DNA from 2 places in the Streptomyces sp. NPDC003023 genome. Region 2 is predicted to be linked to the other one. Evidence: riboswitches for the same ligand, from Rfam matches in the RefSeq annotation. Region 2 holds a riboswitch; the other holds the start of a gene.
The links. A riboswitch is a leader RNA that binds a small molecule or an ion and turns the genes downstream of it on or off. The one in region 2 is predicted to bind cobalamin.

Region 1: linked by a shared signal. The riboswitch ahead of ACFYV1_RS11465 (cobalamin biosynthesis protein) and the one ahead of ACFYV1_RS24720 (energy-coupling factor ABC transporter permease) in region 2 are both predicted to bind cobalamin.

The regions. Positions count from the first base shown of each region.
Region 1 is NZ_JBIAPL010000002.1:716,876-721,002, reverse strand. It holds gene ACFYV1_RS11480 (class II aldolase/adducin family protein) at 1-396, opposite strand, end outside; gene ACFYV1_RS11475 (anion permease) at 607-1,839, shown strand; gene ACFYV1_RS11470 (hypothetical protein) at 1,852-2,073, shown strand; cobalamin riboswitch at 2,205-2,342, shown strand; gene ACFYV1_RS11465 (cobalamin biosynthesis protein) at 2,433-3,386, shown strand; gene ACFYV1_RS11460 (cobyric acid synthase) at 3,383-4,127, shown strand, end outside.
Region 2 is NZ_JBIAPL010000008.1:21,507-25,633, forward strand. It holds gene dhaK (dihydroxyacetone kinase subunit DhaK) at 1-302, shown strand, start outside; gene dhaL (dihydroxyacetone kinase subunit DhaL) at 384-1,034, shown strand; gene ACFYV1_RS24715 (PTS-dependent dihydroxyacetone kinase phosphotransferase subunit DhaM) at 1,031-1,441, shown strand; cobalamin riboswitch at 1,539-1,737, shown strand; gene ACFYV1_RS24720 (energy-coupling factor ABC transporter permease) at 1,767-2,456, shown strand; gene ACFYV1_RS24725 (energy-coupling factor ABC transporter substrate-binding protein) at 2,453-2,968, shown strand; gene cbiQ (cobalt ECF transporter T component CbiQ) at 2,975-3,724, shown strand; gene ACFYV1_RS24735 (energy-coupling factor ABC transporter ATP-binding protein) at 3,727-4,127, shown strand, end outside.

The DNA of each region.
Region 1 (4,127 bases), on a different contig from region 2:
GACCGGACCGCCGAGTGCGGCGGTCATGTAGTGGATCGGCGGGAGCTCGGTGACGAGGGTGGAGACGGCCGTGGCGTGCACCGCGTGGGTGTGGACGACTGCGCGCGCACCGGTCTCCCGGTGGAGGACGAGGTGCAGCGGCAGTTCGCTGGTGGGCCGGAGGTCGCCGACGACCTGCCTGCCGTCGAGGTCGACGGCCACGGTGTCCCGCGCCGTGAGCCGGTCGTACGGCACTCCGCTCGGCGTGACGAGGACGAGTTCGCCCACCCGGACCGAGACGTTGCCGGAGGTCCCGACGACGAGCCCCTCCGCGGCCGTCCTGCGTGCGGTGCCCACGAGTTCCCGCCATGCCTGTGCGATGTCGCCGGTCGTCTCGCCGGTCATGTCCGCAGTCATGCCCGCGATCCTGTCAGGCGAGGGCCGGGGCCACAGCGATACGGAGGGTGTTCGAGTGGCTGCGGGGAGCGCCGCGGAGGGCTCGAACCGGACAAGCGGAATCCGCCGACTCCACTTGGAGTCACCACAGCGCCCGACCCAGTTCACCTTCCGTTCATCCAGGTTGCCTACGGTCCTCGCGTCAATGACGTCAAACGATTGCCTGGGTAAATGGAACACATCACACTGCTGCTCGCGATCGTGATCGTGACAGCTCTCGTGTTCGATTTCACGAACGGTTTCCACGACACCGCCAACGCGATGGCGACGACCATCTCGACCGGCGCCCTGAAGCCCAAGACCGCGGTGGCCATGTCCGCCGTTCTGAACCTCGTCGGCGCGTTCCTCTCCGTGGAGGTCGCCAAGACGATCTCCAGTGGACTGGTCGACGAATCAGGCATCACCCCTGAAGTCATCTTCGCGGCGCTCGTCGGCGCCATCCTGTGGAACCTCCTCACCTGGCTGGTGGGCCTGCCGTCCAGCTCCTCGCACGCCCTCATGGGCGGTCTGATCGGCGCCACGGTCGCCTCGGTCGGCTTCGGCGGGGTCAACGGCGGCGTCGTCGTCACCAAGGTTCTGATCCCGGCCGTCGCCGCGCCGGTCGTGGCGGGCCTCGCCGCCATGCTGGCGGCCCGGCTGACGTACAAGATCGGCAAGAACGCCGACGAGAAGGCCACCGCGAAGGGTTACCGCGCCGGGCAGATCGCCTCCGCGGGCCTCGTCTCCCTGGCACACGGCACCAACGACGCCCAGAAGACCATGGGCATCATCACGCTGGCCCTGGTGGCCGGCAATGTGCTCGCCCCCGGATCCAACCCTCCGATGTGGGTCATCGTCTCGGCCGGTGTCGCGATCGCGCTCGGCACCTACCTCGGCGGCTGGCGGATCATCCGCACCATGGGCAAGGGCCTCACCGACCTCCAGCCGCAGCAGGGCTTCGCCGCCCAGACCAGCGCGGCCAGCGTGATCCTCGCCTCCTCGAACCTCGGCTTCTCCCTGTCGACCACGCACTCCTGCTCCGGCGCCGTCATGGGCGCGGGACTCGGTCGCAAGGGCGGTGTGGTCCGCTGGTCCACCGCCACCCGGATGTTCGTGGCCTGGGGTCTGACCCTGCCGGCCGCCGGTCTCGTCGCGGCGGGCTCCGAGTTCGTCACCAAGCAGGGTGACTGGGGTGTCGCGGCCGTCGCCGTCTTCCTCGTCGCCTCGTGCGTCGCGATCTGGTTCATCTCGCGCCGTCAGGTCATCGACCACACCAACGTCAATGACGCCGATGCCCCGGCCGGGGAGCCCGCGGGTGTCGTCACGACCGCCATCGCGGCCGTGACCCCGCCGCCCGCCGGCGACATCAAGACCACTGTCCCGGCCCCGGCCGAGCCCGAGCCGGCCCGTCCGGCCACGGTGTAAGGAAGCAGCAGCATGAAAATCGACTGGGTAGCTCTCGGCTCCGTGTTCGGCGTGAGCCTCGTCGCCACCGTCGCCCTGGTGGGCCTCTTCACCCTGGGCGTCGTGGGCCTGACCAAGCAGGAAGCGGCCGCACGCGCCGGAGGTTCCGGCATCGCGGCCCGCACCGGCGCCTACGCCTGCTTCGCGCTCTGTGCGGCAGCCGTGTCGTACGGGATCTATCTGATCGTCGTCTGACGTTTCGAACCTCGTGAAGGGCCGGGCCGGGACACCCACGGGTGTGCCGGACCCGGCCCTTCGCATGTCCGTCGGTGTGGGGCTCGGCACACTGTCGCACCGCAGGTCAAGGGCGAGTTGACGGGCGTTCGCGGGCGTGGTGGACTGCCGGGGCCATCAACGGCGGCAGAAGAGGAAGTCCGGTGCGAATCCGGCGCGGTCCCGCCACTGTCACCCGGGAGCAAGAGCCACCCGGGGAGCCAGGAACTCTCGCCGCCGTCACGTCGAACCAGGGCGCGGACCCTGAGTGAGGACTCCTGCCATGCCTGGCCGCGGTACAGCCCTGTCCTTCGGACACCACGTCCCGGATCACTGATCCGATGCGTGCCGACCGAATCTTCGTGTACGGCGCCGCGGCCGGCCTCGCCGGCGACCGACTCCTGGGCGATCCCCGCCGGGGACATCCGGTCGCCGTGTTCGGGCGGGCGGCAGGCGCCGTCGAGCGTGTCCTGTGGCGTGACGACCGCGGCCGGGGCGCCCTGCACACAGCGGTGTGCGCGGGCGGCGCCGTCGCCGCGGCGGCCCTGGCCGCCCGTGCCGCTCGCCGCTCCCCCCTCGCCTCGGTCGCGCTGACCGCCGCCGCCACCTGGGCCGTCGTCGGAGGCACGACGCTCGGTCGCGAGGCCACGGCCATCGGCGAGGCGCTGGCCGCCGGGGACGTCGACGCGGCACGGAAGCGCCTGCCGCATCTGTGCGGGCGCGATCCGCAGTCCCTGGACGAGCGGCAGATCGCGCGCGCCGTCGTGGAGTCCGTCGCCGAGAACACCTCCGACGCGGTCGTCGGCGCCCTCGTGTGGGGCGCGGTCGCGGGCGTGCCGGGGCTGGTGGGCTTTCGCGCGGTGAACACCCTGGACGCGATGGTCGGCCACAAGTCGCCCCGCCACCGACGCTACGGCTGGGCCTCGGCGAGGCTGGACGACGTCGCGGGATGGCCCGGTGCGCGGCTGACCGCCGCGCTGGCGGCCGTCTGCGGACCGGACCCGCGCGGCGCGGTGCGCGCCTGGCGGGCCGACGCGGGCAGGCACCCCAGCCCCAACGCGGGCCCCGTCGAGGCGTCCTTCGCGGGCGCGCTCGGCGTACGACTCGGCGGGACCCTCTCGTACGGCGGGCGCGTCGAGCACCGGCCCGTGCTCAACGAGCGGGGACGGGCAGTGGAGTTCGGGGACATCGGGCGGGCGGTACAACTGTCGCGCCGGGTCGGGCTCGTGACCCTGGCGGTCTGTGCGGGCGCCCGGCTCGCCGTGGGAGCAGCGATGGGACGGAGACGGGCATGAGCGGTGGACTGCTGGTCGCGGGGACCACGTCCGACGCGGGCAAGAGCGTCGTCACTGCCGGGATCTGCCGGTGGCTGGTGCGGCAGGGGGTGAAGGTCGCGCCGTTCAAGGGGCAGAACATGTCCCTCAATTCGTTCGTGACGCGCGAGGGCGCGGAGATCGGGCGGGCGCAGGCCATGCAGGCGCAGGCCGCGCGCGTGGAGCCGTCGGCGCTGATGAACCCCGTGCTGCTCAAGCCGGGCAGCGACCGTTCCAGCCAGGTGGTGCTGATGGGCAGGCCGGTCGGTGAACTGAGCGCCCGCGGCTACCACGGGGGAAGACAGCGGGAGTTGTTCGAGCCGGTCATGGCGTGCCTGGACGAACTGCGGGGCACGTATGACGCCGTGATCTGCGAGGGGGCCGGCAGTCCGGCCGAGATCAATCTGCGGCGTACGGACATCGTGAACATGGGCATCGCGCGGGCCGCCGGGCTGCCGGTGCTGGTGGTCGGCGACATCGACCGGGGCGGGGTGTTCGCTCAGTTCTTCGGCACGACGGCGCTGCTCGGTCCCGAGGACCAGGCACTCGTCGCGGGCTATCTGGTCAACAAGTTCCGCGGTGACGTGTCGCTGCTCGAACCGGGACTCGACATGCTGCGCGGCCTCACGGGACGGCCGACGTTCGGTGTGCTGCCGTACGCGCACGGGCTCGGCATCGACGAGGAGGACGGCCTGAGGGTGTCCCTGCGCGGTGCCGTACGCG
Region 2 (4,127 bases):
CACGCGAGATCGCGGACTTCGCCGTCGATGCCGTGCTGGAGGATCTGCGGCCCTCCGGCCCGGTGCTGGCGCTCGTCAACGGCATGGGCGCGACGCCGCTGCTGGAGCTGTACGGGTTCAACGCCGAGGTCCAGCGGGTGCTGGCCGAGCGGGACGTGGCCGTGGCCAGGACCCTTGTCGGCAACTACGTGACCTCGCTCGACATGGCCGGCGCCTCTGTGACGCTGTGCCAGGTCGACGAGGAACTGCTGCGGCTGTGGGACGCGCCTGTGCAGACGCCCGCTCTGCGGTGGGGCCGGTGACGGGCACCACGCCGCGTACCGCTTCCGCTGCCCATCGCTTTCACTTTCGCTCGGACGGATCGACTCACCCAGGGAGTTCTTGTGCTCGACGCCGATTTCTTCCGCCGCTGGCTGGCAGCGGTCGCCGCCGCGGTGGACCGGGAGGCGGACCGACTGACCGAGCTGGACTCGGCGATCGGTGACGCGGACCACGGCAGCAACCTCCGACGTGGCTTCGCTGCCGTCCGCGCCGCTCTGGAGAAGGAGCCGCCGACGACGCCCGGTGCCGTCCTGATGCTGGCGGGACGGCAGCTGGTGTCGACGGTCGGCGGCGCGTCGGGTCCTTTGTACGGGACGCTGCTCCGGCGCACCGGCAAGGCCCTCGGCGAGGACCCGGAGGTGACGCCGACGCAGCTCGCCGAGGCGTTGCGGGCGGGCGTGGCGGCGCTGGCGCAGTTGGGGGGTGCGAAGGCGGGTGACAAGACCATGCTGGACGCACTCGAGCCGGCGGTGGCGGCGCTGGGCGACAGTACGCGGTCGTTCGCCGCGGCCCGCGAGGCGGCGGAGCAGGGGGCCCTGGCCACCGTGCCGATGCAGGCACGCAAGGGCAGGGCCAGCTATCTCGGGGAACGCAGCATCGGTCATCAGGACCCCGGCGCCACGTCGTCGGCCCTTCTGGTGGCCGCCCTCGCCGAGACGTCGGAGACGTCGGAGACGGCAGAGGAGTCGGCGACGGCAGAGGGGTCGGCGTGAGCAGCGGCAAGCAGGTGGGCATCGTGCTGGTCTCGCACAGCAAGGAGGTCGCCGCCTCGGTGGCCGAGCTCGCCAAGGGGCTCTTTGGGGGCGGTGCGACGGCGCCGGTGGCCCCGGCCGGCGGCACACCGGACGGCGGTCTCGGCACCAGCGCGGACCTGATCACCGCGGCGGCGGAGCAGGTCGACGGCGGCGCGGGGGTCGCGGTCCTCGTGGACCTGGGCAGTGCCGTGCTGACGGTCAAGGCGCTGCTCGCCGAGGGCGACGAACTGCCCGAAGGGACCCGGCTGGTGGACGCGCCTTTCGTGGAGGGCGCCGTGGCGGCCTTGGTGACGGCCTCCGCGGGCGGCGATCTGGACGCGGTCGAGGCCGCGGCCTCGGAGGCGTACGACTACCGCAAGCAGTGACGCGAGGGGCGGCCCGCGGCCGGGGGTGTGGCGAACGGCTCACCCGGCAGCGGGCCGGTGCACCCGTGCGCGGCTTGTGATGTCGCTGGTCGGCGCACTACTGTCACGGGGCCTTGGTGTTCGGGAAACCGGTGCGGTACCGGTGCGGCCCTCGCCACTGTGATCGGGAAGTCCGGCTCCACCCCCTCACGGGGAGCCACTGGGACACCTCGCGCCTGCGCGTGGTGCCCGGGAAGGCGGAGTCCGGGCGGCATGACCCGTCAGCCAGGAGACCGGCCAGGGTGCGTTGTCCATCCACGAGGTGCTGGAGAGGGTCTCCCACATCATGCATATAGCCGAGGGGTATCTGCCCCCGCTGCACGCCGCCGCCTGGGGCGTCGCGTCCGCCCCGTTCGTCGTCCACGGCGTGCGCGCCCTGACACGCGAGGTCAGGGCCAATCCCGAATCGACTCTGCTGCTCGGTGCGTCGGGCGCGTTCACGTTCGTCCTGTCCGCGCTGAAGATTCCGTCGGTGACGGGCAGCTGCTCCCACCCGACGGGTACGGGCCTCGGAGCGATCCTGTTCAGGCCGCCGGTGATGGCGGTGCTCGGCACCATCACACTGCTCTTCCAGGCGCTGCTGCTCGCGCACGGCGGACTGACCACGCTCGGTGCCAACGCCTTCTCCATGGCGGTCGTCGGGCCCTGGGCGGGGTACGGGATCTACCGGCTGCTTCGCGGGTTCGGGGTGCCGCTGATGGTGAGCGTGTTCTTCGGCGCGTTCTTCGCCGACCTGTCCACGTACTGCGTCACCAGCGTGCAGCTGGCCCTGGCGTTCCCGGACCCCGGCAGCGGCGTTTCCGGCGCGCTCGCGAAGTTCGGCGGCATCTTCGCCGTCACGCAGCTGCCGCTGGCGGTCAGCGAGGGTCTGCTCACCGTGCTGGTGATGCGACTGCTCAGCCGGTCCAGCAAGGGCGAACTGACCAGGCTGGGTGTGCTGGTGACGGGGACGAAGAAGGAGGCGGCGGTCCGATGAGCCGTAACGCGAGGATCAACACGCTGCTGCTGCTGGCCGTGGCGGCCCTGGCCGTACTGCCGCTCGCTCTCGGGCTCGGGGACCACAAGCAGGAGCCTTTCACGGGGGCCGACGGGGAGGCCGAGGCGGCGATCACCGAGCTGGAGCCGGACTACGAGCCGTGGTTCACCCCCCTGTACGAACCGCCGTCCGGGGAGATCGAGTCGGCGCTCTTCTCGCTGCAGGCGGCACTGGGCGCGGGCGTGCTCGCGTACTACTTCGGGCTGCGCAGGGGCCGGCGGCAGGGTGAGGAGCGGGCCGCCGCCGCTTTCGCCGAAAAGGCCGCGGCGCCGGCGGGCGCGAGCTCCGACGCGGCAGACGCCGACGCCGGCCCGGCAGGCACTTCCGCCGCGGCAGACACCGGCTCCGACCCGGCAGGCACTTCCACCGCGGCAGACACCGGCTCCGACCCGGAGGACGCGGCGTACCCCTCTTCCGGTACCGGCGCCGACGCCGGTACCCGGGCGCCGTAGCCGCCGATGCTGCCCATCGACGTGGCGGCGCACAGCAGTCGCTGGCGCCGCCGCCATCCGTGCGAAAAAGCCGCCCTCGGGTTCGGCCTGACCTTGGCGGCCGTCTGCCTTCCGCCCTGGCCGGGCGCAGTCCTGGTCGCAGCGGCGACGCTCACGGTGCTGCTCGGCCCCGCCGGTGTGGCTCCGCGCCGGCTGTGGCGGGCGTTCCGCGTACCGCTGGGTTTCTGTGTCACCGGTGCCGTACCGCTGCTGTTCGCGGTCGGTGGCCCGGACGGGCCGGTCGCGTTCGCGCCGGACGGGCCGGCGGACGCCGTGCGGCTGCTGCTGCGCACGTCCGCCGCGTCCCTCGGTGTGCTGCTGTTCGCGTTCACGACGCCCGTGTCCGACGTGCTGCCGCGCCTGGTGAGAGCGGGCGTGCCGCCACCCGTGGTGGACGTGGCGCTCGTGATGTACCGGATCAGCTTTCTGCTGCTCGACGCCGTGAGCAACATCCGCCAGGCGCAGGCCGCCCGTCTCGGCCACACGAGCAGGGCCGCCGCGTGGCGGTCGCTCGCGGGACTCGGCGCGACGGCCTTCGTACGCGCCTTCGACCGGGCGAGCCGTCTCCAGGCCGGACTCGCGGGCCGCGGCTACGACGGCACCCTGCGGGTGCTGGTGCCGAGGGCGACGGTGTCACGGCCGTTCCTCGCCTCGGTCGCCGCGCTGCTGTCCGCCATCGTCGTCCTGACTCTCGTGCTCGAAAGGTACGTCCTTTGATCGTGGAACTCGTCGATGCCGGTTACGCCTACGAGGACGGCCCAGACGTTCTCAGCGGCATCGGCCTCGGCCTCGTCGAGGGCCGCTCGACGGCGCTGCTGGGACGCAACGGGAGCGGCAAGACGACACTGCTGCGGCTGCTGAGCGGTGGTCTGCGGCCTCGCTCCGGCCAACTGCGCCTGGGTGGTGAGGCGGTGGCCTACGATCGGGCAGGGCTCACCCGTCTGCGTACGACGGTGCAGCTGGTCGTGCAGGATCCGGACGACCAGCTGTTCGCGGCCTCGGTCGAACAGGACGTCTCGTTCGGCCCGATGAACCTCGGGCTGGACGAGGACGAGGTGCGGCTCCGGGTGGACGAGGCCCTGGCGGCGATGGACATCGTCGCCCTGCGGGACCGGCCGAC